Regions from separate parts of the Methylosinus sp. shoA genome, predicted to be linked through region 3. Evidence: predicted binding sites of a transcription regulator. Region 3 holds the regulator's gene; each other region holds the start of a gene.

Region 1 (7,434 bases), 2.3 Mb from region 3:
CCGGAAGTGCGCCAGTTCTACAATCTCGAGAAGATGTGGGGCGGGGCGCGCCCGACGGAGCTGCGCGTCGTCTGACGCGCAGGAGGTCGGCTCGAGGAGCAGGGGCGTCATTCGCGCCGCGCGAATGACTGCGATGGCCGATGCGTTTCGGACTTCTGTGTGTCGGGCGGCTGAAGGCCGGCCCCGAGCGCGAGATTTACGCGCGCTATGCGGCGCGCATCTCGGCCATGCGCAATCTCGGCTTCGCCGGACTCGATCTGCAGGAGATCGACGAGAGCAGAGCCCGCAGCCCCGCCGAGCGCATGGCGCAGGAGGGTTCGGGCCTCATCGCCGCTCTGCCCCCGGGCGCGGGCCTCGTCGTGTTCGACGAGCGCGGGCGCGCCGCGACCAGCGCCGATTTCGCCCGCCTGCTCGAGAGCGAACGCGACAGGGGCGTCAAGGCGCTCGCTTTCGCCATCGGCGGCGCCGAAGGTTTGGCTCCTTCCGTGCGCGAGCGGGCGCAGGCCGCGCTCTCTTTCGGCGGGATGACCTTGCCGCATCAGCTCGTGCGCATCCTCGCCGCCGAGCAGATCTATCGCGCGATGACGATTCTCTCCGGCCATCCCTATCATCGAGGATGAGGCGATCTTCGCCACGCTCGGGCGCATTCGCCCGGACATGCGTCATGCGAGCCGTCCGCATGTGTCTGTCGCGCATGAACGGATCGGAAGAAATTCGTTCCGGCACGAGCGCGGACCGAGTCGTGCGGCGCCGTCCGTCAGGCAATGATGTCCGGCGTGAGCTGATCCTCGAGAAAGGCCAAGCGATCGCGCAGCAGCAATTTACGCTTCTTGAGCCGCTGGATCTGCAATTGGTCCGCGGCGCCGACGGCGATCAGCGCGTCGATCGCCGCTTCGAGGTCGTGGTGCTCGAGGCGCACGCGCTCCAATTCCATCTGGATCGCCGCGCGTTCGACTTCGCTGAGCTCATCGACCATTCGCCACCACACCGACCGGAGCCGCGCCCGCTCTCGCCCTGCGGCGGCCGAGTCGCAGCGCGCGATTATCGCCCGCCGGGGGCCCCCTGTTCAAGCCATATCACGACAGGCCACAGCCATAGGCGTCACGCATCAGGGCGATGTCGGCGAGCTTGGCGTCGAGCGCGCTCCAGTCGTCGGCGGCGGCGATCGGCGTCCAGATCGCCTCCACCTCCTCGATCAGCATCGTGCAGGGCGATTCGCGCCGGAAATAGGGATGGTCGAGATTGGCCGCGGGCGCGGCTTCATGAGCGGCCAGCGCCTCGTGCAGCGGGCCGAACTCCGGCGCGTCATAGAGCGCGGCCTGTGGGCTGCGCGCGGCGCGCTCGCGGCTCACGAGGCCGCCGCGCCAGTCGAAGAAGGTCTGCTCGAAGCCCACCTGCGACTTGCCGAGAAATTCGAGCAGGCCTTTGGCCAGCGCCGTCTCCGCCTCCGGTTCGTTCGCCGGAGCCAAGCCGAGCCGGTCGAGCAGAGCGAGCCGAAACTCATGCTGGATGATCGGCTGAAAATCCCCGAGGATTTTTTGCGCCCGCGGGAGGCCGACGAGCGGCAGCAGGGTTTCTGCGAGGCGCGTCAGATTCCAGCCGAGCGCGCCCGGCTGGCGGCCGAAGGCGTAGAGTCCGCCGTCGTCGAAATAAGCGGCGGTGAATTGCGGATCATAGCGCGGCGCGAAGCGCCAGGGGCCGTAGTCGAAGCTCTCGCCGGTGATGTTGATATTGTCGGAGTTGAGCACGCCGTGCACGAAGCCCGCCGCCATATAGCGCGCGCCGAGCCGCGCCACCCGCGCCGCGACGCGCTCCAGGAAGTCCCCGGCGCGGGTCTCCGCCGGCGCTTCGGCGAGCTCGGGGAAATAATGGGCGACGCTATAATCGACGAGCCGGGTCATCGCCGCCTGATCGTCGAGAAAGGCGAGGCGCTGGAAGGTGCCGATGCGGATATGGGAATGGGAGAGCCGCACCAGCACGGCGGAGCGCGTGGGGGAGGGCTCGTCGCCCCGATAGAGCGATTCGCCGGTCTCGATCAGGCTGAAGCTCTTCGACGTGTCGACGCCGAGCGCCTCCAGCATCTCGGTGGCGAGAATCTCGCGCACGCCGCCCTTGAGCGTGAGCTTTCCGTCGCCCTGGCGCGACCAGGGCGTGCGGCCGCTGCCCTTGGTGCCGAGATCGAGCAGCCGGCCGTCTTCGGCGTCGCGCAATTGCGCGAACAGGAAGCCGCGACCGTCGCCGATGTCCGGATTATAGACGTGGAATTGATGGCCGTGATAGCGCAAGGCGAGGGGCTCGGGAAAATTCTCGGGAAGCCGCTCAAAGCGGCCGAAATGGGCGATCCATTCGTCGTCGGTCAGCGTGTCGAGCCCGACGCGGGCGGCGGCGCGCCGATTGCGATAACGCAGGACATGGCGGGGAAAGCGCGCCGGCTCGACGAGGTCGAACAATGCGTCGCCCAGCGTCGAATGCAGAGGCGCGGGGCGATAGCGCGGGGAGAACGGCATGAGGAGCGCCTCTTCGGGAAGATGGGCCTGCGGGTTTTGACCGTCGGCGGGACGAGGCGAAGAAGCAAGCGTGGCGCCCGGCGCGATCGTTCGGGGTCGAGATACAAAAAGGCGGAGATCGCTCTCCGCCTCGGGCGCTATTTCGGAAATAAGCCGGGCGTCGTCAGTGCAATGTCGCGCCGTGCCGCAGCTTGACGATCTCGTCCTTGAGCTGAAGCTTCTTTCGTTTGAGCTCGTGGATCTTGATTTCGTTGCGTCGGGGGTGGTTCAGCTCCTGCTCGATTTCTTTCTTGAGCGCCTCGTGACGGCGTTCCAGCTCGACGAGATGACCCTGTAGCGACATAGTGGCGCCTCCTTTGGTTTCGTCTCCAAGACAGAAGGACGAAGGAAGTGTGACACAAAGCCCGCGTCCCGCAAGGGGGAACGACGTCGCGGCGGTTACGAAAATCGTTGGGGAAGCGCTCGATTCTAAACGAATTATCGATCATTTCCCGCTTATGCCGCGGGCTCGTCCGCGCGCGGCGGCGGCCCACTGCGCCTTGCTCCGGCCAGGGAAAAATCCTATACAAGCGAAGCGGTTCAGGCCGAAGGCGGGCGTAGTTCAGTGGTAGAACGACAGCTTCCCAAGCCGCAGCACTGACGCGCAATTTCATTCGATATAACAGAAGCTTGCGGTAAGGCTACCACCGTGCAGCGGGATTTTTCGCGGAACTCCCGTCCTCGTCGGATATCCGGACGGGCGCTCCGCGTGGCCGGGCAGGACTCGAACCTGCAACCAGACCGTTATGAGCGCTTTCGCGGCAACGAACGCCGCCGATTTCCAGCGGTTTTCGGCGATGATATTTCACGTTCTGTTCCGCCAATCCTGTGCGCATCCTGTGCGCACGTCCATCCGGCAACTGCTCGACCGCCGGGAGGTGGCGCGCCTGCCGTTCGTCGTCATCGATTCTCGCGAGAATCATTCCGAGGTCGTCGCGCCGCCGATCATTTCGGCGCGCGAGCCAGAAGAAGCGCAGATCGTCGGAAAAATCAGCGCTAAAAAAAACGAAAAAACTGCGTGTCATTATTGCATGACGTGCAGTTTTTTCGTATAAACAGGGTGTCGGGCAATTCTGCTCGACGACCTGGAGTGTGACAATGAGCATCAAGCTCACGGTGACACTCCGGTGGGGGAGATGGCGAGTGAGCATCGCCATCTCCTTCTAAACCGGAGGGGGCGGGGTGGGGCGAAGGCCTCATCCCGCTTCCGAAGGGGAAGATAAGCCGGGCCGACGGAAATGCCAATGACCAATGAGGAGCTGGCGGCGCTACGGAAACGCCTCGGACTGACGCAAGCGGAGATGGCCGGGCGCATGGGCCTCGGCCTTCGTGCTTACCAGACGCTCGAGGCCGGCGAGTCGCTGCGCGGACTGCACGCCGCCGCAGCCGAGAGAGTCGCCCTGACGGTCGCCGTCGAGCGCGGCGACCCAATGCTTGCGCCGGTCGATGTCAGGAGGGAGGCGCTGGCGCTGGCGCGAATGGTGACCGGGTGACGCAGCGCTGGAGAGCCGTGTGGCATGATGTATCAGCGGAAGTTGCGCGCCCTCACCTTGATCGTGTCGATGTGCAGATCGGGAATGTAGATGTCACGGGTGCGCAGGCCTTTCGGGGGCAGCTCACGCGGGTCGGGACCGCCACCCGCCGTAACTTGGTCGCCATGCCCGTGCGGCGGCGGAAACGGCACGTCGCGGCTGCCCAGCGTTGCTAGATCGGCCGACAGATCGGCGAGCTGCTGCGTAACCAGATGGACCACCTCCCCCTCACGCTGAGCGCGTCCGCGAACGGCCAGCATGCTGGCTCCCATCACGACACGGCGGAACTTCTCGAAGGTCTGTGCCCAGACGACGAGGTTCGCTATGCCGGTCTCGTCCTCGAGTGTGATGAACAGCACGCCCTTGGCGCTGCCGGGTCTTTGACGCACCAACACCAGACCGGCCGCCTCTAGCCATTGGCCGTCGCGCGCCGCCATCGCTTCCGCGCATGTCACGATGCGCCGGCGTCGAAGATCCTCGCGTAGGAATGACAATGGGTGCGCGCGGAGCGTGAGCCCGACATGGCCGTAGTCCTCGACGACTTCGCCGCCTGCCGTCATTGGCCACAGCGCCGCGGCGGGCTCATTCGCCTCGGGCGCGATCTTCTCCTCGCGGGCGGCAGCGGCGGCGAAGAGCGGCAGCGGCTCGTCGCGGAGACCCTTGATCGCCCACAGGGCCTCGCGGCGGACGGCGCCCAGGGTCGGACGGAAGGCGTCGGCCTCGGCGAGCCTCACGAGCGCGGTCGAGGGCACGCCGGCGCGGCGCCAGAGATCGTCGATCGAGGCGAAAGGCCGGTCGGCGCGCGAAGCGATGATCGCAGCGGCGTGGGCGTTCGTGAGACCTTTGACCATGCGCAGGCCCAGACGGACGGCGAAACGATCCTCGTCATCGGTCGGCTCCAGCGTGCAGTCCCAGCGCGAAGCATTGGCGCAGACTGGCCGAACATCGACGCCGTGCTCGATCGCGTCCCTGACGATCTGGGCGGGGGCGTAGAAGCCCATAGGCTGCGAATTGAGGAGCGCCGCGCAGAACACGTCCGGGTGCCTGCATTTGAGCCAGGCCGAGGCGTAGGCGATCAGCGCGAAAGAGGCCGCGTGGCTTTCCGGAAATCCGTAACTGCCGAAGCCTTCTAGCTGCTTGAACATTCGTTCGGCGAAGTCGCGATCGTAGCCGTTGGCGACCATTCCCTCGATGAGCTTGGTCCTGAACGAACTGACGCCGCCCGTGTGCTTGAAGGTCGCCATGGACTTGCGGAGCAAGTCGGCCTCACCCGGCGTGAAGCCGGCGCATTCGATGGCGACGCGCATCGCCTGTTCCTGGAAGAGCGGCACGCCCAAGGTCTTTCCCAGCACTTTCTCCAGCTCGGGCTTGGGATAATGGACCGGCTCGAGGCCTTCGCGGCGCCGGAGATAGGGATGCACCATGTCGCCCTGGATCGGGCCGGGCCGCACGATCGCGACCTGCACGATGAGGTCGTAATAGGTCCGGGGCTCGAGGCGCGGCAGCATCGACATCTGCGCACGAGATTCGATCTGGAAGGTGCCGAGCGTGTCAGCGCGGCGGATCATCGCATAGGTTTGTGGATCCTCGGCCGGGATGGTCGCGAGATCGAGATTGATGCCCTTGTGGTCGGCGAGCATGTCGAGGCCGCGCTTCATGCAGCTCAACATCCCCAAGGCGAGGACGTCGACCTTCATCATACGGAGCGCGTCGATATCGTCCTTGTCCCATTCGATCACTTGCCGCGCGTCCATTGCGGCTGGCTCGATCGGCGCCAGTTCGTCGAGCCTATCATGCGTCAGGACGAACCCGCCGGGATGCTGCGACAGGTGACGAGGCGCACCCATGAGCTGGCGCGCGAGATCGAGCGCCAAGCATAGACGCCGGTCGCCGAGGTTGAGGTTCAGACCCTCGACATGCTTCTGCTCGACGCCTTCCTCGGACCAGCCCCAGACCTGCGAGGAGAGCGTTCCGATCAGATCCTCGGGAAGGCCCAGCGCCTTGCCGACGTCGCGCAGCGCGCCCTTGGTGCGATAGCGGATGACTGTCGAGCAGAGGGCGGCATGGTCGCGGCCGTAGGTGTCGAACACCCATTGCATGACGATCTCACGCCGCTCATGCTCGAAATCGACGTCGATATCGGGCGGCTCGCGTCTCTCCTCCGAGACGAATCGCTCGAACAGCAGGTCGTTGCGGCCGGGGTCGATCGAGGTGATGCCTAGGACGTAGCAGACCGCTGAGTTGGCGGCGGACCCGCGCCCCTGGCAAAGGATATCCTTCGAGCGGGCAAAGCGAACGATCGAGTTGACCGTCAGGAAGTACGGCGCATAGCCGAGCTTCTCGATCAGCAGCAGCTCATGGAGGAGCGTCGCGCGCACATTGTCGGGAAGCCCCTCGGGATAGCGTCGGGCCGCGGCCTCCCAGGTCAGCTTCTCCAGCGTTTCCTGTGGCGTCAGCACGGGATCGTCGCGTTCCTCGGGATATTGATAGGCCAGTTCGTCGAGCGAGAAGCGGCAACGGTCGGCGATCTCGATCGTGCGCGCGAGCGCTTCCGGATAGCGACCGAACAGGCGATGCATCTCCTCGGGCGGCTTCAAGTAGCGATCGGCGTGGCGCTCGCGCCGATCGCCGAGCGCATCGATCGTGACATTGTGGCGGATACAGGTGACGACATCCTGCAGCATGCGCCGGCTGGGTTCGTGGAACAGGACGTCATTGGTGACGACAGTCGGCACACGCGACTGCGCGGCCAGGTTCGACAGCTCATGGAGCCGCAACTGATCGTTCGGGCGGCGGCGCAGCGTCAGCGCCATGTAGGACCGGTCGCCGAACGCCTTGCGCAGGCGCCGCAGGCGGAGGCCGCACTCGTCGTCGGCGTGGTCCGGCACGAGGACTGCGATCAGCCCTTCACCATAAGCGACGAGATCGCTCCATTCGAGCTGGCACTTGCCCTTGCCGGCGCGGCCCTTGCCGAGCGACAGTAGCCGGCAGAGCCGTGAATAGGATGGCCGGTCGGTCGGATAGATGAGGACCGAAATGCCGCCGGCGAGATCCAGACGACATCCGACGACGAGGCGCACGCCCGTCACCTTCGCCGCCTCATGGGCGCGCACGACGCCGGCCAGCGAGTTGCGGTCGACCACGGCCAGCGCCTCGACGCCGAGCAGCGCGGCTTGCGAGAACAGCTCCTCGGCCGAGGAGGCGCCGCGCAAGAAGGAGAAATGCGAGGTGACCTGCAATTCGGCGTAGCGCGGACCGCTCATCCGAACACTCCGTGCAGATACCAGCGGTGCGAGCCGGTGGCGGCGTCCTCGCCGTCCCCCGCGCGATAGATCCAATAGCGTTCGCCGGCTTCG
Region 2 (7,434 bases), 1.3 Mb from region 3:
AATGATCCACGGCTCGTCACTCCCGCGCGGCGCGGCGGCGCCCGCCGCCCGATCTATACAGGAGCGGCGCGCCGGAGGCGACTTTTTTGCCCCCTCCGCGCTCCGCTCGCGGCTCTCAGCGATCCGCCGTAGGGGACTCGGGCTCGGCGCGCGGCAGCAGCGGCGCCGCGGCGCCGGAGCGCTTGATCAGCGCGGCCGCGTCCAGCGCGAAGGACGGCTCGTCCCAGGCGCCCGACAGTCCGAAGCCGATCTGCACGCCATTGTCCCGCGGCGAGCCGGCGGCGTCGGCCTCGCGCGCCTGCGCCTTGATCGCGAGGCTGCGCTCGGGGATGCGGGCCGAGCCGGCGAAGGCCAGCGAGAAGCCCGGTCCATGCGCCTCGCCGTCCTCGATCGCGGCGGCGCCTTTGGCGATCTTGATCGTCGCGGCGGCGCGGTCGACCAGAGTGTGCCCCGAGCGAATGTCCAACGCGCTCGACAGAGGGCGCTTGTCGACGCGCCGCAGCGCGCGCTCGAGATCGATGCCGCCGACCTCGCCCTCGCTCAGGACGAGGCTCGCGCGCCCGTCGAGGTCGCGCATCATTTCCGCGGGACTGTCGCCGGCGGCGTCGAGCACGACGCCGGCGTCCAGATTGCCGCCGAGGTCGGGCCGCGCCGCGAGATCCCAGGCGAGCGCCCCGGCGTCCACCGCCTGCGTCTGCACATTGGCGTGGAGCTCCACCGCGCCGGCCGCATTGGCGGCGAGCGTGACGCGGCCCTTGATCGTTCCCTTATAGGCCTGCGCTTCGTTGAGCGCGATCTCGACGCGTCCGGCTCGCAGCATCAGCGAGATCGCGGCGTCTTCTATGTTGAGCCGCAGAACGCGCGCCCGCGCTGCGGAGAGTCGCAGGTCGACGTCCGCGCCATGAATATCGGGAAGCACGAAAGGCTCGCGGCTCCACTGGCCGTCCGGCCCGGAGAGCGTCGGCGCGGCGGCGATCATCGGCTTCACCGACACGAAGCTGCTGGCGAGCGTGCCGTGCAGGATCGGCCGATCGCCGTCGTGGCGCAACCCGAAGACGCCTTCGAAGTCGTTCTCGTCGGCGGAGAAATGCAGCTCTGTGAGCTGGAAATCGCGCAGCCCGACGCTGGCCTTGGCGGAAAGCTGCACATTCTCGAAAGGTCCGGGCAGAGGCGCCGAGACGTCGGCGAGGCGCAGCGCATTGCGCAAGGAAGGGGAGGAGCCGGAGAGGCGGCCGGCGAAGCGCGGCTTCGGCCCGCTCTGGGCGACGCCCTCCGCCTCGAGCCGCAGGCTGTCGGAATCGATTCGCATCATCATCGGCGAGGTCTCGCCGCGCAGCAGCGCGCCGGGCTTCTGCACCCACAGCATCGCCCGCGGCCGCTCGCCGCGCCAGGAGAAGGCGGCGTCGAGGGTCGCCGGCGTCCCGACGGAGGTCCAGTCGAGCGTCGCGTCGACATTCTCGATCCGCTCCTCGCGCCCGTCTTCGCCGGAGACGACGCGGACGACGCCGGACACGACGGCGACGGAGCCGAGCGGCGCGCGATCGGCCTTTTCCGCCTCGGGCGTCGACGGCCGGGCGGCGGCCGCGCGCGCCGCCGCGCCGCTCCCGGTCATCGGACGGCGATCGAGCGCGATCTGGATGCGGGGGCGCAGCAGCTCGATGTCGGCGAGCTCCAGCCGGCCCGCGAGCAGCGGAAGCACCCGGACGTTTCCCCGCAGCCGCTCGGCCTCGATGGTCAAAGCGAAAGACGGATCGGCGAAGGCGACGTCCTCTATCGCAATGTGCGGACGCGGCAGCAGCGAGAAGGTCGATCGCCCCTTGGCCGCCCCGCGAAGCCCGGAGGAGGCCTCGATCTGGCCGGCGATCTCCTCGAGCATGGCGCCGGTCGAGAAGGTCCAGGGCGCGATCGCCGCGGCGAGAGCGAGAGCGGCGGCCGCGAGCATCGCAGCGATCCAGCCGCGAGAGAGTCCACGCAAGGCGAGACGCCAGCGGCGCACGCCCATCTTCAAGCGGTCGAGCTCGCGCGAAAGGCCGGTCGAATGCGACATTGTCCAGTCCAGGCAGAGCACGCGCCCACGGAAAGCCGCGCCGCAGCGCGAAGCAGCGGCGGGCGCCGGCTCGGGAACTCGGACGATGGCGAAAAAGGGCGGCGAGATCGTGGCGGCGCGATTGCGGCGGCTGCGTCAGTATTTCCGCAGCAGGCTGACGAGCCGGCCCTGGATGCGCACGCGATCGGGGCCGAAAATGCGCGTCTCGTAGGCGGGATTGGCCGCCTCCAGCGCGATGGAGGCGCCGCGCTTGCGCAGCCGCTTCAGCGTCGCCTCCTCGTCGTCGATGAGAGCGACGACGATGTCGCCGGTCTCCGCGCTGTCCTGCTTTTTCACGACGACGACGTCGCCGTCGAGAATGCCGGCGTCGATCATCGAATCGCCGCGCACTTCGAGAGCGAAATGTTCGCCGCTGCCGAGCAGATCGGACGGCAGGGCGATGGTGTGGCTGCGGTTCTGCAACGCGGAAATCGGCGTGCCGGCGGCGATGCGGCCCATGACGGGCACGGCGACCTGCTGATCGGCCTCGCTCTCGGCGCGCTCGGCCATCGGGCGGACGCGGCCGAGCGCGCCCTCGATGACGGAAGGGGAGAATTTGCCGCCGCGGGCGGCGGCGCGCGGCGTCGCCGATTCGGGCAGGCGCAGCACCTCGAGAGCGCGCGCGCGATTGGGCAGGCGGCGGATGAAGCCACGCTCCTCGAGGGCGAGAATCAGCCGATGAATGCCGGACTTCGAGCGCAGATCCAGCGCGTCCTTCATCTCGTCGAAGGAGGGCGGCACGCCGGTCTCCTTCAAGCGCTCATGGATGAAGCGCAGCAGGTCGCTTTGTTTCTTGGTCAGCATTGCGTGGCCCCCGGTGGCGCCGAACCGCGGCGCGGCGCATAGTGACGAGCGTTCATAAACAAATCATGAACGCGACTCTATGCGTTCGCGGTGCGTTCCGCAAGGGCGCAGCGAAATTTCACGTGAGGAGGGGGCGCTCGCCCTCGGCGTCCGGCTTACTCGCAGACGCGAACCCGGCGATAGCCGATGACGACGCCATATTCGTCGAACATCGGGCGACGCTCGCGCCAGCAGCGATAGGGTGGCGGCGCCTCATAGGCGGGGGCCGGATAATAGGCGGGCGCGCCATAATAAGGCGGCGGCGGAGGCGCCGGTCGCGCCGAGCTTCCGGCGAGGGCGCCGAGCGCGAAGCCGCCGATCCCCGCGGCGATGGCCGCACCCGGATCGCCCGCTTCGGCGGGCGTCGCCGTCGCGAGCGGCGCGGCCCCGAGAGCGAGCGCGAGAGCGCCTGCGAGTGTTCTTGCCGTTCTGATGCCCATGGCTGTCTCCGTGATCGCGCCGGCGCGGCGCGGCGTCGGCCGTCATCTCGAACGAAATCAACGGCGAAAACGTGACCATGGGGCGGCGGACGCCAAAAGCTCCGGCGACCGTTTGCGGATGCGCCGAAATGGCGGAAACTGTCGCCGGACTTCGCGCCGGGATTTTCGCCATGACTCTCTTTCGCTCCGTCGTCGCCGCGCTCGCCTGCCTCGCCGCGCCGAGCCGGCCGGCGCTCGCCGCCGAAGGCTCCGTCGTCGCCCTCGCCGTGACGGACGGCGAGCACGGCGGCGGCCGCGTCCATGTCTCGGCGCGCTTCGGCAATGTGCTCGGAACGATGCGCCTCGACACGGGCGCCTCCAGCACGCGCTTGCGCGTCGCGCCCTGGAACGCGCAGCTCCCGCTCGTCGGCCGCAGCGAGTCCGAGGCGGCCTCCGGCCTGACGACGCGCTGCGAGGATGTCGAGGCGCAGAATGTGCAGCTCGTGGCCGAGCAGGGAAACAACATCGGCCGGGCGACATATGTCGTGACGCGCTGCGAGGAGAGCGCCGGCGACGATCTGCTCGGGCTCGATTTCTTCCGCAACGCCCGCTTCACGCTCGATCTCGAGGGAGGGCGCATGGCGTTTCCGGGCGCCGCGGGCCCGCTCGCGCCTCTGCGCCGCCTCGGGCCGGGCGGGCGCCTGGTCGGCGTCGAGGCGCGGCTCGGCCGGACCAGGGCGATCGGCCTGATCGACAGCGGAGCGGAGCTCTCGGCGGTCGACCGCCGCTTCGTCGAGCGTCACAAATCGCTGTTCAAGCCCGTGCGCGAGAAGGCGCATGCGCGCGACGCCGGCGGCGCGGCGCTCTCGGCCAAGCTCTACAAGATCGCGGCGATCGATCTCGGCGAGGGGCGCGCGCTGCGCGACCTCTATGTGATCGCTTATGATTTCGGCCCGCTGCGTAGCGCGCTCGGGCGCGACGCGCCGCTGATCCTCGGCGTCAATGCGCTGCGGCCGTTCCTCTGGACCTTCGATTTCACCGCGCCCGACGCGCCGAAATGGCGCGCCGATCCGCGCTGAGCGCGCCCTCAGCGTCCGAAGCCGCCGCCGCCATAGCCGCCGCCGAATCCTCCACGTCCCTTGCCCGGAAATCCCGGCCCGCTGTCCGACGGCTGCTGCCCGCCGGCGCCGGCGGGCGTGCGCGCCCGGGCGATCTCTTCCTGCGTGACGCGGCAGGTCCGTCTCTTGTCGTAGCGCTCGAAAAAGGGGCTCGGAAAGGCGAGGAACTCCTCTTTCGTCACCTTGCCCTTGCCGGCCATGTCGAAATAATCGAAGCTCGCGCTGCGGAAAACCGGGCTGATGCGGCGCACCGTCTCGAAATCCCGCGCGTCGAAAAAGCCGCGGCGGCGCTTGTCGGCGACGTTGTACATGCGCTGCAGATATTGCCGCCATTGCTCGCAGGTGTAGACGCCCTGCGCGCCGCCCCATTCGCTCGCCGTGGCGAGAACCGCGTCCTGCCCCTCGGGCGCTCGGCCGGCCCCGCCCGGAAAGCCGCCGTGCGGCCGCTGCTGCGCGAGCGAGGCGGCCGAGGAAACCGCCAGAACGGCGAGGGCGAACAATATCCGTCGCTGATGCATTTCGACGCCTCCACTCCGCCCGCCGTCAACCGAACTGCTCCCGCAGAATGCGCTCCTCCAGCGAATGGCCGGGATCGTGCAGCAGGATCAGATCGGTTCCATGATCCATCTCGACATCGACGCGAAGAGCGTCGCGGAACTCGTCGTGGTCGGCGACGACGGAGACCGGGCGCTTCTCGGCCTCCAGCACCTCGAGCCGCACCTTGGCGACATCGGGCAGCAGCGCGCCGCGCCAGCGCCGCGGACGGAAGGCGGAAATGGGCGTGAGCGCCATCAGCGGCGCGTCGAGCGGCAGGATCGGGCCGTTGGCGGAGAGGTTGTAGGCGGTCGAGCCCGCGGGCGTCGCCACCAGCACGCCGTCGGTGACGAGCTCCGGCATGCGCTCCTGACCGTTGACCAGAATTCTGATCTTGGCGATCTGCGAGCTCTGCCGCAGCAGCGATACTTCGTTGATGGCGTGGGCGGTGAATTCGTCGCCATGGGTGTTGGTGGCGCGCAGCAGCAGCGGATGGACGATCGAAGGCTTGGCGCCGGCGATGCGCTTGCGCAGATTCCCCTCGCGATATTCGTTCATCAGGAAGCCGACCGAGCCGCGGTTCATGCCGTAGATGGGCCTGCCCGCTCCCATGAACCGATGCAGCGTGCGCAGCATGAGCCCGTCGCCGCCGAGCGCCACGATGCAATCGGCGTCCTCGGGCGGCACGTCGCCATATTTGGCGACGAGCCGCGTGCGCGCCTCGTCGGCCTCCGGCGTGCCCGAGGAGAGGAAGGCGAGCCGCTTGAAGCTGTTCGGCGTTTCGCCGGCGTCCGACATCGAGGCACCCGGACTTGGCGCCGCTGGTCGGCCGGCGCATGGACGCCGCTTGAATACACCCGCGAAGGCCGGCGAGGGAAGGCCGCGCGCCGGAGGCGGCGCTTCGCTCTCGAGATTCAAAACAATTCGAATGTCATCTCGACTTCATCGAAGCCGTGTATCCGCCCGGACAGCCAATGTGGCGAAGGGGGCGTTTCATGACTGACGGTTCCAATTTCTCTCGCAGCGTCAAGCCGGGCGAGCTCTCCGACGATATCGGCGCAAATCGGAGCGACAATCCGACGATGGGGGACATCATCGCCGAGCGGATGTCGCGCCGCGACCTGGCGAAGGGTCTCCTGGCGGTTTCCGCGATCGCGGCGATCGAGCCGATGCACGCTCTGGCGGCGGTCTCGACGACCCCGTCTTTCAATTTCCCCGAGGTGAAAGCCGGCCTCGGCGTGCGGCACCTCGTCGCGGAAGGCTATTACGCCGATATTCTCGTCCGCTGGGGCGACAAGGTCGTCGCCGGCGCGCCGGCGTTCGACCCCAAGAATCTGTCGGCGGCCACCCAGGCGAAGCAGTTCGGCTATAACAACGACTTCATCGGCTATATCCCGCTCGATCCGCGTCACCGCGATTTCGGATGGGGCGGCGGCTCCGGCGCGAGCGATCACGGCCTTCTCGTCGTGAATCACGAATACACGAACTCCGAGCTGATGTTCGCGAAGCCCACGCCCGTGACGAAGAAGATCGTCGACGTCGAGATCGTGGCGCATGGCGGCAGCGTCCTCGAAGTGAAGAAGGCCGGCGGCCGGTGGAAGGTCGTCGCGAACAGCGTCTATGCGCGCCGCATCACGGGAACGACGTCGATGCGCTTTTCGGGTCCCGCCGCGGGCCACGACAAGCTGAAGACCAGCGCCGACCCGACTGGCGCCGCTGTCCGCGGCATGTTGAACAATTGCGCGGGCGGCGTCACGCCGTGGGGCACATGGCTCACTTGCGAGGAGAATTTCAACGGCTATTTCATCGATCCCTCGTCGTCCTTGACCGGCCATCCCAACGAGGCCGGCTTCCGCCGCTTGGGCGTGCCGGGCAACGCCTATGCCTGGGGCAACTTCTACGACCGCTTCGACATCGCCAAGGAGCCCAACGAAGCCAATCGCTTCGGCTGGGTCGTCGAGATCGATCCCTTCGACCCGACTTCCACTCCCATCAAGCGCACCGCGCTCGGCCGCTTCAAGCATGAAGGCGCCGAGACGGTCGTGAACCGCGACGGCCGGGTGGTCATCTATTCGGGCGACGACGAGCGCTTCGATTATATCTACAAATTCGTGACCCGCGGCCGGGTCGACACGCTGGACCGGGCCAAGAATCGCGATCTGCTCGACCACGGCGTGCTCTATGTGGCGAGATTCTCCGCCAACGGCCGGGGCGTTTGGCTCCCGCTCGTTCACGGGCGCGGTCCGCTGACCGCGGCCAACGGTTTCGCGAATCAGGGCGATATCCTGATCAATACGCGTCTCGCCGCGGATCTTCTCGGCGCGACCAAGATGGACCGTCCCGAGGACGTCGAGGCCAGCCCGAAGACCGGCAAGGTCTATGTCGCTCTGACCAACAACACCCGGCGCACGCAGGATCAGGTCGACGCCGCCAA
Region 3 (7,434 bases):
CAGTCCATGCAGCGGGCCGAGAAGGTCGCCGGCGATCTCCGCGACGCGCTCGCCGCCTTCTCCGGCGATCATTCGCCGGCGTCCGAGATCGGCGCCGCGGCGCGAAGGCTCGAGCGCCGCCTGACGCAGGCCCCGCAGCTGCTGGAGCCGCCGGCGCGGGCGATGTCGGCGGCGCTCGACGCGCTCGGCCTCGCCGAACAGGCGCTGGAGCGGGCGCTGGCCGACGCCGATTTCGATCCGCGCGAATTGGAGCGGCTCGAAGAGCGGCTGTTCGCGCTGCGCGGCGCGGCGCGCAAGCATCAGGTCGCGGCCGACGATCTCGCCGCTCTCGCCGGGCGTTTCGCCGGCGAGCTCGCGGCGCTGGACGCGGGCGAGGCCCGCATCGCCGCCCTCGCGCAGGAGGTCGAGCGCGCCGGCGCCGTTTATGCCCGCGCGGCGGAACGCCTGTCGGCGGCGCGGCGGGCGGCGGCGAAAAAGCTCGACGTTCTCGTCGACGCCGAATTGAAGCCACTGCGGCTCGACGGCGCGCATTTCCGCACCGAAATCGTCAGCGACCCGACGAGCGGCGGGCCGGACGGCTATGACCGCGTCGAGTTCTGGGTGCAGACCAATCCGGGCTCGCGGCCGGGCCCGCTGGTGAAGGTCGCCTCGGGCGGTGAGCTCGCGCGCTTCATGCTGGCGCTGAAAGTCGTGCTCGCCGACCGCGGCTCGGCTCCGACGCTCGTTTTCGACGAGATCGACACGGGCGTCGGCGGCGCGGTGGCCGACGCCATCGGCCAGCGCCTCGCGCGGCTCGCGACGCGCGCGCAAGTGCTGGCGGTGACCCACGCCCCGCAAGTGGCGGCGCGCGCGAGCCGCCATCTGCGCATCGCCAAAGGCGTGGCGGGCGGCGGCAAGGCGGCCAATGCCGGCCGGGTCGCGACCCGCGTCGCCGAGCTGGCGGCGGCCGAGCGCCGCGAGGAGATCGCCCGCATGCTGGCCGGCGCGACCATTACCGACGAAGCCCGCGCCGCCGCCGCGCGGCTGCTGGAAGGGGCGGGCGGAACGTCCTCCTTCTCCCGCTCTGCGGGAGAAGGCGGCCCGGCGTAGCCGGGTCGGATGGGGGCCGCTGCTGTTCGCGGAGCGGATGACGTTTTCGATATCGTTGCAGCGGGACGCGCCCTCATCCGACCTCGCTGACGCGAGGCCTCCTTCTCCGCGAAGCGGGAGAAGGAGCGCGCACGATGTTCTCGCCTTATCCATTCACATCCGGCGACGTCGCCTCCGCCGCCAGCGCGGCGAGCGCATCGCCGAGGCTCGCGGAGCTCTGCGCCTGCGAGCCGAGCCTTCGGATCGACACCGTGCGCTCGGCCGCCTCCTTCTTGCCGACGACGAGAAGGACCGGGACCTTGGCGAGCGAATGCTCGCGCACCTTATAGGTGATCTTCTCGTTGCGCAGATCGAGCTCCGCCGAGAGGCCGAGTTCGCGCGCCCCCGCCGCCACCTCGAGCGCGTAATCATCGGCGTCCTGCGTGATCGTGCAGACGACGATCTGCAGCGGCGAGAGCCACAGCGGCAGATGGCCGGCGTAATGCTCGATCAAAATGCCGGTGAAGCGCTCGAGCGAGCCGAACATGGCGCGGTGGATCATCACCGGCGTCTTCTTTTCGCTGTCCGGTCCGATGTAGAAGGCGCCGAAGCGCCCGGGCAGATTGAAGTCGACCTGCGTCGTTCCGCATTGCCATTCGCGGCCGATCGCGTCGCGCAGCGTATATTCGAGCTTCGGCCCATAGAAGGCGCCCTCGCCCGGATTGACGCCAGTCTCGAGGCCGCGGGCCTTCAACTCGTCCAGCACCTTGTAGAGCGCGGCTTCCGCCTTGTCCCAGGCCTCGTCCGAGCCGACGCGCTTCTCGGGACGCGTGGAGAGCTTCACCACCACATGGTCGAAGCCGAAGTCCTGATAGATCGTCAGGATGAGGTCGTTGATCTTCAACGCCTCCTCCATGATCTGGTCCTCGTTGCAGAAGATATGCGCGTCGTCCTGCGTGAAGGCGCGGACGCGCATCATGCCGTGCAGCGCGCCCGACGGCTCATAGCGATGCACGATGCCGAACTCGGCGATCTTCACCGGCAGGTCGCGATAGGACTTGAGCCCGTTCTTGAAGATTTGCACATGGCCGGGACAGTTCATCGGCTTCAGCGCGAAAATCCGCTCGTCCTCGGTCTTGGTGAGGAACATGTTCTCGCGATAGGTCTGCCAGTGGCCGGAGGTCTCCCACAAGGCGCGGTCGAGCACTTGCGGCGTGTTCACCTCCTTGTAGCCGGCGGCCTTCTGGCGCCGGCGCATATAGGAGACGAGCGTCTGGAACAAAGTCCAGCCCTTCTCGTGCCAGAAGATCGTGCCCGGCCCTTCCTCCTGGAAATGAAACAGGTCCATCTCGCGCCCGAGCCGCCGATGGTCGCGCCGCTCCGCCTCCTCGAGCCGATGCAGATAGGCGTCCAAGTCCTCCTGCTTGGCGAAGGCGGTTCCATAAATGCGCGACAGCATCGGATTATTGTGGTCGCCGCGCCAATAGGCGCCCGCCACCTTCATCAGCTTGAAGGCCGTTCCGATCTTGCCGACCGAGGGCATATGCGGGCCGCGGCAGAGATCGAGCCATTGCCCCTGGCGATAGATTCTCAAATCCTCGTCGCCGGGAATGGATTCGATCAGCTCGCGCTTGAAGGCCTCGCCCTTGGCGGTGAAATAGGTCTTGGCCTGATCGCGCGTCCAGACCTCCTTGGTGATCGCGGCGTCGCGCGCGACGATCTCGCGCATCTTCTTCTCGATGAGCGGGAGGTCGTCGGGCGTGAAGGGCTCGGCGCGATGGAAATCGTAATAGAAGCCGTTCTCGATCACCGGGCCGATGGTGACCTGCGTGCCGGGGAAAAGCTCCTGCACGGCTTCGGCCAAGAGATGCGCGCAATCGTGGCGGATCAGCTCCAGCGCGCGCGGATCTTCGCGAGACACGAATTCGATCTTCGCGTCGCGGTCGATTCTGTCCGCGAGGTCTCGCAGCTCTCCGTCGAGCGCCATGGCGACGCTGCGTTTGGCGAGTGAGGGGGAGATGCTCTTGGCGACATCGAGGCCGGAGACGCCCGGCTCGAATTGACGGGACGCCCCGTCGGGGAAAGTAACGGCGATCATGTCTTCTCCTTTGCGCCCACTCGCCGATACGAATCGGCGTAAGTCGCGGAAATCCGGGCGAAGCCCGAACGCGCCCTGATTAAGAGCCTGCGCCGCGCTTGGCAATGGAAAAGGGCCGCGGAGCGGGAGCGCGCTGGGGCAGAATGCCACAGTCGCAAGGCGCGATCGTCGCCATTAAATCACAGACTGACGATGTGGAAGCGGCTCGCGGTCGGAGCGGCGAACGCCCAAGGTCGCGCACAATCGCAGGCAGGGAGGATCATATGAATCCGATATCGAAACGGAAAGGGACCATCGCCGCCGCCGCGCTGCTGCTGGCGATCGGCGGAACGGCGGCGGCGCAGCAAGGCGACGCCGCGCCGGGACAGGGCATGTCCGGCCATGACCATGGCGGCGGCGAGCGCCATGGCGGAATGGGTCATGGCGGCATGGGTGGGATGGGCGGAATGGGCCATGGCGGAATGATGCATGGAATGGGAGGCATGAACCACGGCGGCATGAGCCATGGCGATGCGGCCGGAGCCCCGGACGCCGAGCAGCCGGGCGAGGATCACGTGACGCACGGCGGCGGCATGAAGATGAAACATCTCTGCGGCGCCGGAGAGCATATCGAAGGCCGGCTCGCCTATCTGAAGGCCGAGTTGAAATTGACCGACGCCCAGGCGACGCAATGGAACGCCTTCGCCGACGCCTATCGCTCGGCCGGAGCCAAGGCGGCGCAATATCGCGCCGCCGCGAAGGACCATGAGATGCCGGCCGGCGTGCTGGAGCGGCTCGGCATGATGGAGCGCGACATGACCGCCCATCTCGATGCGGTTCGCGCGATCAAAGCGGCGGCGGAGCCTTTGTTCGCGGCGCTGAGCGACGAGCAGAAGAAGACCGCCGAGGAGGCCATGACCGGCGTGATGAAGCTCGGCATGGGCAAGCACTGAGCGGCGCAGCGGCTTTGTCGCGACTGCACGGCGCGGCCGCCGCTTTCAGCTGCGGCCGAAGGTCTCGTCGAAGGAATAGCCCGTTCCGCGCACCGTGCGGATCGGGTCCTTCTCGCGGCCGCGGATGATCGCCTTGCGCAGACGGCCGACATGCACGTCGACGGTGCGCTCGTCGATCTCTGCCGAGAGGCCCCAGACGCTGTCGAGCAATTGCGCGCGCGAGAACACGCGGCCGGGCTTCTCCATCAGATATTCCAGCAGGCGGAATTCGGTGGGGCCGAGATGAATCTCGCGGCCGGCGCGCTTCACCCGGCGTGTCTCGCGGTCGAGGTCGATGTCGCCGGCCACGAGGCGCGTCGCGACGCGCTCCGGGCGCGCGCGGCGCAGCAGCGCATGCACGCGCGCCATCAGCTCCGGCGTCGAGAACGGCTTCACCACATAATCGTCGGCGCCGACCGAGAGGCCGCGCACGCGCTCGTTCTCGTCGCCGCGCGCGGTCAGCATGATGATCGGCATGGTGCGCGTGTCCTCGCGCGCGCGCAGGCGCCGGCAGATCTCGAGGCCGGAGACGCCCGGCAGCATCCAATCGAGAATGACGAGATCGGGGAGCGATTCCGACAAGCGGATCTCCGCCTCGTCGCCCCGCTCGACATGCTCGACCTGAAAGCCCTCCGCCTCGAGATTATAAGCGAGCAGCAGAGCGAGCGCCGCCTCGTCCTCGACGACGAGAATACGCGGCGCCCGGTCGTTGGGCGTCTCGCGCGACGCCGAGACGCGGACTTCGTTCATGGCGTCTGCTCTTTCGCCTCGCCGGCCGGCGTCGCGGGCTTGCCGCCCTTGGGCCGCTCGGTCGGCATGGATTCGCCGGTGACGAGATAGACGATGGTCTCGGCCACATTGGTCGTGTGGTCGCCGATCCGCTCGATATTCTTCGAGCAGAACAGCAGATGCGTGCAGAAGGAGATGTTGCGCGGATCCTCCATCATGAAGGTCAGGAGATCGCGGAACACCGAATCTTCGAGCGCATCGAGCTCCGTGTCATTGGCCCAGACCGCCTTGGCCCGCTCCACGTCGCGCTGCGCATAGGCGTCGAGCACGTCCTTGAGCTGGAGCGAGGCGACCTCCGCCATCGTCTTCAGCCCGATGATGGCGCGCGGCACGCGCGCTTCCGACAGAATCTTCACCGTGCGCTTGGCGATGCTCTTGGCGAGGTCTCCGACGCGCTCGAGATCGGCGGCGATGCGCATCGCCGCGATGCACTCGCGCAGATCGACCGCGAGCGGCTGCCGGCGCGCGATGGTGAGAATGGCGCTCTCCTCGATCTCGCGCTGCAGCGCGTCGAGCCGCGTGTCGGTCGCGACGACGCGATGCGCGAGCTCCGTGTCGAAATTGGCGAGGGCGTCCATCGCCTCGCCCAGCATTTTCTCGGCGATGCCGCCCATCTCGGCGATGCGGCGGCCCAGCGCCTCGAGGTCCCGGTCGTAAGAACTGACGATATGTTCGCTCATGGTCTCGTCCTCATGTGCGTCGGGCGCGCGCGTCAGCCGAAGCGGCCGGTGATGTAGTCCTGCGTCTTCTTGCTCTGCGGCGCGGTGAACAGCGTGTTCGTCTCGCCGAATTCGACGAGATCGCCGAGATACATGAAGGCGGTGAAATCCGAGACGCGGGCCGCCTGCTGCATGTTGTGGGTGACGATGGCGATGGTGTAGCGCTCCGACAATTCGTCGATCAGCTCCTCGATCTTCGCGGTGGAGATCGGATCGAGCGCCGAGCAGGGCTCGTCGAACAGGATCACGTCCGGCTGAATGGCGACCGTGCGGGCGATGCACAGGCGCTGCTGCTGGCCGCCCGAGAGGCCGAGGCCGCTCGAACCGAGCTTGTCGCGCACCTCGTCCCACAGCGCCGCGCCGCGCAGCGCCGCCTCGACGCGGCCGTCCATCTCGCTGCGCGAGAGCTTCTCGTAGAGGCGGATGCCGAAGGCGATATTGTCGTAGATCGACATGGGGAAGGGCGTCGGCTTCTGGAACACCATGCCGACGCGCGAGCGCAAGAGGTTGAGGTCGATGCCCGGATCGAGGATGTTCTCGCCGTCGAGCAGCACCTCGCCCTCGGCGCGCTGCCTGGGATAGAGGTCGTACATGCGGTTCAGCACGCGCAGCAGCGTGGATTTGCCGCAGCCCGACGGGCCGATGAAGGCCGTCACCTTATTGGTGTAGAGCGGCAGCGAAATCTTCTTCAGCGCATGCGACTGGCCGTAATAGAAGTCGAGATTGCGCACCGAGACCTTGGTGGAGGCTTTGGTTTCGATCACCGGCATGGCGGTCATTTCTGCTTTCCTCGGCTGCTGAGCGCGCGCGCTGTGATCGACAGGAGAAGAACGGCGATCGTGACCAGCAGGGCGCCGGTCCAGGCCAGCTGCTGCCAATCCTTGTAGGGCGAGAGCGCGAATTGGAAGATGACGACGGGAAGGCTCGACAGCGGCGCGTCGAGGTTCGTGCTCCAGAATTGATTGTTGAGCGAGGTGAACAGCAGTGGCGCCGTCTCGCCGGAGACGCGGGCGACGGCGAGCAGCACGCCGGTGACGATGCCGGATTTGGCGGCGCGATAGGCGACGCGCAGCAGCATGTGCGAGCGCGGCAGGCCGAGCGCCGCCGCCGCCTCGCGCAGCGGACTTGGAACCAGCAGCAGCATGTCCTCCGTGGTGCGCACGACCACCGGCACGACCAGAACCGCGAGCGCCAGCGCGCCGGCGATGCCGGAGAAATGCCCGACGCGCGCCACCACCACGGTGTAGACGAACAGGCCGATGACGATCGACGGCGCGCTGAGCAGGATGTCGTTGATGAAGCGCACGATCGTCGTGAGCATCGAATAGCGGCCGTATTCGGCCATGTAGGTGCCGGCCAGCATGCCGAGCGGCGTGCCGATCACGACGCCGATGACCGTCATCATCAGCGAACCGACGATGGCGTTGAGCAGGCCGCCGGAAGAGCCCGGCGGCGGCGTCATCTCGGTGAAGACGGCGGGCCCGAGCCCGCGCGCCCCTTCGAAAATCAGCACGCCGAGGATCAGCACGAGCCAGCTGAGCCCGAACAAGGTCCCGGTCCAGCAGAGAGCCTTGGCGACGGAGTCGACGCGGCGGCGATGGGAATAGAGGGACAAGGGTCAGGCTCCCGATTTCTGCTCGATGCGCATCAGCATGAAGCGCGCCGCCGCCAGCACGAAGAAGGTGATGACGAAGAGGATGAGGCCGAGCTCGATCAGCGCCGATGTGTAGATGTCGCCGACCGCCTCGGTGAATTCATTGGCGATGGTCGCCGAGATCGTCGTGCCCGG
Region 4 (7,434 bases), 410 kb from region 3:
AGCTCGACGAAATAGATGACGAACATCAGGCAGAACATCGTCGCGAAGATCGCCAGAATCGTTTTGGCGAAGCGCGCGGCGAGATAGCGGGACAGCGTGAGCCCGATCATCCCGCTCGCCCGGGGCGCGGCGCCCCCTCCGCATTCGCAACGCAGTTCGGCATCGCTCTGGCCGATATCCCTCGAAACGTCGCGACGCCCCGGCCGCCTCCCGGTCGAGAGCCGCGGCCCCTCTCTTTCGCCAGCGCTCGCTAAACCGTCCCTGCGCCTCACGCAAGCCTCGGGCATCGACGAGAGGTCCACGTCCTCCTCGAAGCTGACCGGCGCTCGAGGCTTTTCCGGGGCGGAAGGCGTTCCATATCCGCCGTGCGGAACGAATTGACCCTCGCCCGTCTCGGGAGGATATTCGGCGCAATTCCAACTCGGCCGCGCCGACTCCTGTTCCCCCGCGAGAGGTAGAAATGTCCGCCAATGTAAAGTTCGACGTCATGTCTTTCGGGGAGGCCGAGCGGCGCCTCGCGGCGGCTCCGTCCGAAGGGGAGAGGCCGCTCGCGCTGATCGCCTTCGCCGGCGCCAAGCTGGCGCAGGGCGGCGAGACGACCACGATCCTGCGCGACGCGCAGCCGCAGATCGCGCGCGCCGCGGCGGCCGCCAAATTCACCGGCAAGCGGGGGACTTCGCTCGATCTCTACGCGCCGGCGGGCCTTCCCTCGGTCGGGCGGCTGATCATCCTGGGCGTCGGTCCGGCGGGCGAGGGCGAGAACGGCGACAAGGCGGCCGAACGCTTCGACGATCATCTCGGCCTCGGCGGGCAGGTTGCGGCCAAGCTCGGCCAGGGCGCGACCGCGCTCGTCCTGTTCGACTTCCCCGAGGCGCCGGCCGATGCGGCCGCCGCCGCCGGCCAGTTCGCGCTCGGCGCGACCCTGCGCGCCTATAAGTTCGACCTCTACCGCACCAGGAAGAAGAAGGACGATTCCGAGCGCGAGGGCGCGAGCGACGTCGCGCTCGCCGTCGCCGAGCCGGAGGCGGCCCGGACGAGCGTCTCGTCGGCGCTCGGCCTCGGCGATGGCGTCCTCATCGCGCGCGACCTCGTCAACGAGCCGGCCAATGTGCTCTATCCGGAGGAATTCGCCCGCCGCGCCGCCAAGCTCGCCGATCTCGGCGTCGAGGTGGAGATCCTCGACGTTCCCGCGCTGCAATCGCTCGGCTTCCGCGCCCTGCTCGGCGTCGGCCAGGGCTCCGCGCATCAAAGCCGCGTCGTCGTGCTGCGCTGGAACGGCGGCGCGACGGACGCGCAGCCCATCGCCTTCGTCGGCAAGGGGGTCTGCTTCGACACCGGCGGCATTTCGATCAAGCCGGCCGCCGGCATGGAGGATATGAAGGGCGACATGGCGGGCGCCGCCGCGGTCACCGGCCTGATGCACGCGCTCGCCGTGCGCAAGGCCAAGGCCAATGTGATCGGCGTGCTCGGCCTCGTCGAGAACATGCCGTCGGGCGAGGCCCAGCGTCCGGGCGATATCGTGACCTCGCTCTCCGGCCAGACGATCGAGATCATCAACACCGACGCGGAAGGCCGGCTCGTGCTGGCCGACGCGCTCTGGTACGTGAAGGACAAATACAAGCCCGCCTTCATCATCGATCTCGCGACGCTGACCGGCGCCATTCTGGTGGCGCTCGGCCAGGAGCACGCCGGCCTGTTCTCCAACAACGACGAATTGGCGCACCGCATTCTCGAGGCCGGCAAGGCCACCGGCGAGAAGCTCTGGCGCCTGCCGATGGGCCCGGCCTATGACAAACTGATCGAGTCGAAATTCGCCGACATGAAGAACACGGGCGGGCGCCACGCCGGCTCGATCACCGCGGCGCAATTCCTGGAGCGCTTCGTCGACAAGACGCCCTGGGCGCATCTCGACATCGCCGGCGCCGGCATGGGCTCGCCCGCCTCCGACATCAATCAGAGCTGGGCCTCGGGCTGGGGCGTGCGCCTGCTCGACCGCCTGGTGAAGGATTATTACGAGAGCGCGTGATCGCGAAGATACGAGCGCGCTGCTCGCCGTGTCCGCGAGCAGCCGCGCGGGGCGCGATAAAGGCTGGATTTGCCGCTGCCGTTCGGTTCGGTCCCGTGACGATATCGAGCCGGTCGAGCGGGGGACAACGAGGTCCCGAAGCGAGCGATAGCCCGAGGCGGCGAGGAGCAGAGCAGGGAAGGGCGCCTCCGCCGGCGCCGCGGCGCGTCAGAGCGAGCGGGAGAAGCGCAGCACGCCGCCTTTGGCGCCCTTGAGGATGAGGTCCGACCCCTGCGTGTCCCAAAAGGGGCCGGAGAGCATCACGGCCCAAAAATCGCGTTCGACCGCCTGCAGCGCCGGATCGCATTTCGAGTCGGCGACCGCCGGCATCGCCTTGGGCCCCAGCCGATTGGCGCCGACCACGAACACCCCCGACCAGGATTTGCAGCCCGAAAAGCCCGAGCCGCGCATGGTCGAATCGATGCGGAGCCAAATGTCGGCGGGCGATGACTTGCCGTTTATATCCTTGAGATTGAAAATGAAATTGTGCGGGAACGGCTTGTAGGTCAGGATCTGCTGCTCCTGCTGCTCGCCCTCCTCCTCTTTCTGTTCCTTGGCCGCCGGCTCGCGCTTGCCCTTCGCTTCGGCGGCCGTGAGAAGCCCGAATGTCGAAAAGCCGATGAGCAGGGCGGTCAGAACTTTCTTCATTCCTCGATCCTTCTTCCCAAATCGCTGTTGCGCAAGCTGCATGCCGGGTATGGCTTTTTTTGCGATGCGCCGCGCGCCGCGTCGCGGGAGCTCACAACATGCTGGGCAGAACGCGGTCGGGCGGGCGATGCCCGTCCATGAAGGTCTTGATGTTGATGATGACCTTCTCGCCCATGTCGACGCGGCCTTCGTTGGTGGCTGAGCCCATATGCGGGAGCAGGGTCACCTTGCCGGATTTGGCGAGCTTCAAGAGCTTGGGCGATACGGCCGGCTCGTGCTCGAACACGTCGAGCCCGGCTCCGGAGATCTCGTCGGCCTCGAGCATGCGGATCAGCGCATTCTCGTCGACGATCTCGCCGCGCGCCGTGTTCACCAGAATGGCGTGCGGACGCAATTGCTTGAGCCGGCGCGCGGAGAGCAGGTGGTAGGTCGCCGGCGTATGCGGGCAATGAATCGACACGATGTCGATGCGCGCCAGCATCTGGTCGAGCGACTCCCAATAGGTCGCCTCGAGCTGGTCTTCGATCTCGGCCGGCAGGCGGCGGCGGTTGTGATAGTGGATCGACAGTCCGAAGGCGCTCGCACGGCGCGCCAGCGCCTGGCCGATGCGGCCCATGCCGACGATGCCGAGCCGCTTGCCCGTGATGCGGTGGCCGAGCATCCAGGTCGGCGACCAGCCGGCCCAGGCGCCGTCCGGAATGGTGCGCGCGCCCTCGACCAGCCGGCGCGCGACGGCGAGGATCAGCGCCATGGTGAGATCGGCCGTATCCTCGGTGAGGACGCCCGGCGTGTTGGTGACGGTGATCGACCGCCGCAATGCCGAGGCGACGTCGATATGGTCGACGCCATTGCCGAAATTGGCGATGAGTTTGAGCTGATCGCCGGCCTGACCGATCAGGCCGGAATCGATTCGGTCGGTGATGGTGGGCACCAGCACGTCCGCCGTGCGCACGGCCTCGACGAGCTCCTCGCGCGTCGCCGGACGGTCCGACACGTTGAGACGCGTGTCGAACAGCTCGCACATGCGCGTCTCGATCACCTCGGGGAGCCGACGAGTCACCACGACGAGCGGCTTCTTTTTCGCCATCTTCCCCTTCGTCCTCCCGCCTCGCCCGACTATGCTCGCCACGCGGCGGGCCACAGCCGTGCTTTCGGAACGAAAAACCGTCTCTTCAACCTGGCCTTAACGACGATGGATGAAAAGACCGTTTCGCCGCCCGCGCCGCCTTCCCTCAAAGCTTCCTATCAGATGGCGGGACAAAGACAAGACGAGGCGTCGCTCCGGCCGATAGGAAGCCTTCGCGAGGACAACGCAGACAATGCCCGAATCGCCGATCCTCCGCCCGCGAAACGCCGGACCGGGCGCGCGCCGCGCCGCCGCTCTCGCGCTCGCCGCCGTGCTGGCGTGGGCCGGCGGGACCGCGGCGCAGCAGCAGATCGGCCCGGTCTCCGGCCTCGCTGTCCCGCGCTTCGTGAGCCTGAAGTCGGACCGGGTCAATCTGCACGAGGGCCCGAGCAAGGAGCATCCGACCCTCTGGGTCTATGAGCGCGCCGGCCTGCCGGTGGAGATCACCGCCGAATTCGAGACTTGGCGCAAGATCCGCGACTCCGAAGGCACGGAAGGATGGGTGCTGCACTCGCTTTTGTCCGGCCGCCGCACGGCGCTCGTCGCCCCTTGGAAAAAGGAACCCGCGCTCGCCTACGCCCGCGACCGGCGGACTCCGCTCGTCCGGCTCTCGCCCGGCGTCATCGCCAATCTGCGCCTGTGCGACGGGAGCTGGTGCCGGGTCTCCGGCGACGGCTTCGACGGTTATGTGAAGCAGGAAAATCTCTGGGGCGTCTATCCGGGCGAGAAGATCGATTGAAGCCGAAGCTCACGCCCATGCGGGCGAGGCTATCGCTCCGTGAGCTCCATGAAACGGATTCGATTGCCGAAAGGGTCGACGACCTGGAGCTCGAGACGCCCGCCTTCGTCCGCGAGGGCGGGCTTCATATAGCGGTAGTTCCCGGCCGAGAGCTCCGCGTGGAGCTCGGCGATTCCGGTCATATAGACGCAGACGGCGCCGCCCGGAGTCGCGTCTCCCGCATGCTCGGACAGATGCAGCCGCAGAGCGCCGCGCGAAACCTGCGTGTAGAGAGGAAAGTTCTCGCCGTAGCGGTGCTCCCAGTCGACGACGAAGCCGAGAAAGCCGAGATAGAACTCATGGGCTTTGGCCACGTCGAAGATGCGGACGATCGGCACGACCCGCTCGAACTCGATGCTCACGTCGAAGCGCCCTCCCGCGCGGGCGCGCCGTCCGCGTCCGCGTCCTCGTCCTCGGCCAATCTCACGATGACGTCGACGCGCGTGATTCGCATCCCGGGCGGCGGCGCGGGCAGATTCGCCACGTCGACCTCGGCGCCCGGAATATCGACCAGGGCGTCGCCGTCCTCGATGAGAAAATGATGGTGCTCGCTGACATTGGTGTCGAAATAGACGCGCGCGCCGTTCACCGCGATCTCGCGCAGGAGACCGACGTCGGTGAACTGGTGCAGCGTGTTGTAGACGGTGGCGAGCGAGACCGCCAGCTCGGCGGCGAGCGCCTCTTCATAGAGCTTCTCCGCCGTCACATGGCGATGGCCCGCGCGAAACAGCAGTTCGCCCAGCGCCACGCGCTGGCGGGTCGGCCGCATGCCTGCGGCGATGAGCCGGCCGCGCAGCCTGCGCGCAACGTCCCTCGCCCGATCGACCTCGGCGATCCGCATGTCGTCCTTCATCGCCGCGCGATCCCGCTCCGTTTTGTGGCACGTTCCTGAATACAATAGGAAAGCTCACGGAAAAGAACAACTTTTTCCTCGCCCCGGTCGGCGATCGGGCGTTCGGCGGCCTCGGGCATGGCGTTTTGCCCGAGGCCGTGAGACAAGCGGCCGTGTGACGAAAAGATGACAGACGCCGAAGGGCTCCCGTTCTCGTATCGGGTCCCTCGGCGCCGTATCATTTCGATCGCTCGCGAAAAATGAGAAGCTCGCATGCGAATTCGCGATTTTGCCCGGGGCGCGGGCGCCCTGCTGGCGACGGCGGTCGTCGCCGGACGGGCGCTCGCCCTCGATATTTCGGGAGCCGGCGCGACCTTTCCGCTGCCGGTCTACGCCAGGTGGGCGCAGAGCTACAGCAACGAGACCGGCAATCGGGTCAACTACCAGTCGATCGGGTCCGGCGGAGGCATTCGGCAGGTGAAGGCCCGCACGGTCACCTTCGGCGCCTCCGACCAGCCGCTCACCGCCGCCGAGCTCGACGCGGCCGGCCTGATCCAATGGCCGCAGGTGACGGGCGGCGTCGTCGCGGTCGTCAACCTCGATGGAATCGCTGCCGGCGATATCGTCCTCGACGGCGCGACTCTCGCGCGCATCTATCTCGGCGAGATCACCCGCTGGGACGATGCGGCCATCATTGCGCTCAACCCGAAAACGAAGCTGCCGCGGCAGCCGATCGTCGTCGTGCATCGCTCCGACGGATCGGGCACGACCTTCTGCTTCACGGATTATCTCTCCCGCGCTTCGGCGAAATGGAAGGAGACGGTCGGCGAGAATGTCGCGGTGGAATGGCCGCTCGGCATGGGGGCCAAGGGCAATGAGGGCGTCGCCAATAATGTCGCCAACGCCAAGGGCGCGATCGGCTATGTCGAATTCGCCTATGCGAAACAGAACGGCTTGACCGTCGTTCATATGGTCAATCACGACGGGAAGGTGGTCGCCCCGAGCAAGGATAGTTTTCGCGCCGCCGCGGCCAATGCCGATTGGGCGCATGCGCCGGGATTTTTCCGCCTGCTGACGGATCAACCCGGCGCGCAATCCTGGCCGATCGCCGCCGCGACCTTCATCCTTCTGCCGAAGACGCCGAAAGATTCGGAGGCGGCGCGCGTCGCGCTGAAATTCTTCGACTGGGCTTTCGTCAAGGGCGGCGCGGCGGCGGAGGAGCTCGATTACGAGCCGATGCCCTCCAATGTGATCGCGCTGATCCGAAAGAGCTGGAGCGAGAATTTGAAGGACGCGGACGGAAAGCCGCTGATCCGTTAGATTCTTCCGTTAACGAAGGGCGCACCCTTCTCCCGCTCGCGGGAGAAGGAGAAACGCGTGAGTCTCGCAATCCGAGGCGCGCCTTGGACCCTCACGACGCCGGCTTGGCGGCCTCGGCCGGCGTCACCTTCAGCACGGTGATGCGATTGCGCATCTTGCGCATCACTTCGAAGCGGAAGCCATGGAAATTGAACACTTGGCCCGCTTCGGGAATCGCCGCCGCCTCGTGGATCACGAGGCCGGCGATGGTCGTCGCCTCTTCGTCCGGCAGGCTCCAGTCCATCACGCGGTTGAGATCGCGCACCGGCACGGCGCCGTCGACCAGCACGGAGCCGTCCGGCTGCGGACGCACGCCCTGCATGGCGAGATCATGCTCGTCGCGAATGTCGCCGACGATCTCCTCGAGAATATCCTCGAGCGTCACGAGACCCATCACCTCGCCATATTCGTCGACGACCAGCGCGAAATGCGTCTTGCGCTTCAGAAAGGCCTGCAGTTGATCCTCGAGCGTCGTCGATTCGGGCACGAACCAGGGTTCGAGCGCGATGTCGTCGATGTTCAGCTTGGAGAAATCCGCATGCGCGGCGTCGAGCGCGCGCAACAGATCCTTCGAATGGACGACGCCGATGAAATTATCGGTCCGGTCGCGCCAGAGCGGCATGCGC

The links. Region 3 encodes PhoB, which activates phosphate uptake and scavenging genes when phosphate is short. Its sites were predicted from a motif close to TGTCATNNANCTGTCAT; they were not measured.
Region 1: AC6IW9_RS14730 (YdcH family protein) is a predicted target of PhoB. The motif match lies at 2,889-2,905, and genes of this name have one in related genera.
Region 2: AC6IW9_RS09050 (PhoX family protein) is a predicted target of PhoB. The motif match lies at 5,930-5,946, and genes of this name have one in related genera.
Region 4: pstS (phosphate ABC transporter substrate-binding protein PstS) is a predicted target of PhoB. The motif match lies at 5,625-5,641, and genes of this name have one in related genera.

Annotation. Positions count from the first base shown of each region.
Region 1 covers NZ_AP046091.1:3,228,480-3,235,913, forward strand. Annotated here, with positions in the region: gene rsfS (ribosome silencing factor) at 1-75, shown strand, start outside; gene rlmH (23S rRNA (pseudouridine(1915)-N(3))-methyltransferase RlmH) at 141-620, shown strand; gene AC6IW9_RS14720 (YdcH family protein) at 758-976, opposite strand; gene AC6IW9_RS14725 (protein adenylyltransferase SelO family protein) at 1,077-2,507, opposite strand; gene AC6IW9_RS14730 (YdcH family protein) at 2,671-2,850, opposite strand; gene AC6IW9_RS14735 (hypothetical protein) at 3,293-3,601, shown strand; gene AC6IW9_RS14740 (helix-turn-helix domain-containing protein) at 3,791-4,039, shown strand; gene AC6IW9_RS14745 (error-prone DNA polymerase) at 4,072-7,341, opposite strand; gene AC6IW9_RS14750 (DUF6504 family protein) at 7,338-7,434, opposite strand, start outside.
Region 2 covers NZ_AP046091.1:2,008,297-2,015,730, reverse strand. Annotated here, with positions in the region: gene AC6IW9_RS09085 (class II 3-deoxy-7-phosphoheptulonate synthase) at 1-10, opposite strand, end outside; gene AC6IW9_RS09080 (AsmA family protein) at 116-2,047, opposite strand; gene lexA (transcriptional repressor LexA) at 2,183-2,890, opposite strand; gene AC6IW9_RS09070 (hypothetical protein) at 3,046-3,369, opposite strand; gene AC6IW9_RS09065 (hypothetical protein) at 3,540-4,427, shown strand; gene AC6IW9_RS09060 (EF-hand domain-containing protein) at 4,436-4,984, opposite strand; gene AC6IW9_RS09055 (NAD kinase) at 5,010-5,798, opposite strand; gene AC6IW9_RS09050 (PhoX family protein) at 5,996-7,434, shown strand, end outside.
Region 3 covers NZ_AP046091.1:730,278-737,711, forward strand. Annotated here, with positions in the region: gene recN (DNA repair protein RecN) at 1-1,089, shown strand, start outside; gene thrS (threonine--tRNA ligase) at 1,235-3,166, opposite strand; gene AC6IW9_RS03400 (Spy/CpxP family protein refolding chaperone) at 3,430-4,098, shown strand; gene phoB (phosphate regulon transcriptional regulator PhoB) at 4,144-4,887, opposite strand; gene phoU (phosphate signaling complex protein PhoU) at 4,884-5,606, opposite strand; gene pstB (phosphate ABC transporter ATP-binding protein PstB) at 5,639-6,424, opposite strand; gene pstA (phosphate ABC transporter permease PstA) at 6,421-7,260, opposite strand; gene pstC (phosphate ABC transporter permease subunit PstC) at 7,264-7,434, opposite strand, start outside.
Region 4 covers NZ_AP046091.1:321,646-329,079, reverse strand. Annotated here, with positions in the region: gene lptG (LPS export ABC transporter permease LptG) at 1-110, opposite strand, end outside; gene AC6IW9_RS01540 (leucyl aminopeptidase) at 461-2,026, shown strand; gene AC6IW9_RS01535 (META domain-containing protein) at 2,234-2,713, opposite strand; gene AC6IW9_RS01530 (2-hydroxyacid dehydrogenase) at 2,805-3,800, opposite strand; gene AC6IW9_RS01525 (SH3 domain-containing protein) at 4,033-4,578, shown strand; gene AC6IW9_RS01520 (glyoxalase superfamily protein) at 4,608-4,979, opposite strand; gene irrA (iron response transcriptional regulator IrrA) at 4,976-5,470, opposite strand; gene pstS (phosphate ABC transporter substrate-binding protein PstS) at 5,723-6,769, shown strand; gene AC6IW9_RS01505 (HlyC/CorC family transporter) at 6,861-7,434, opposite strand, start outside.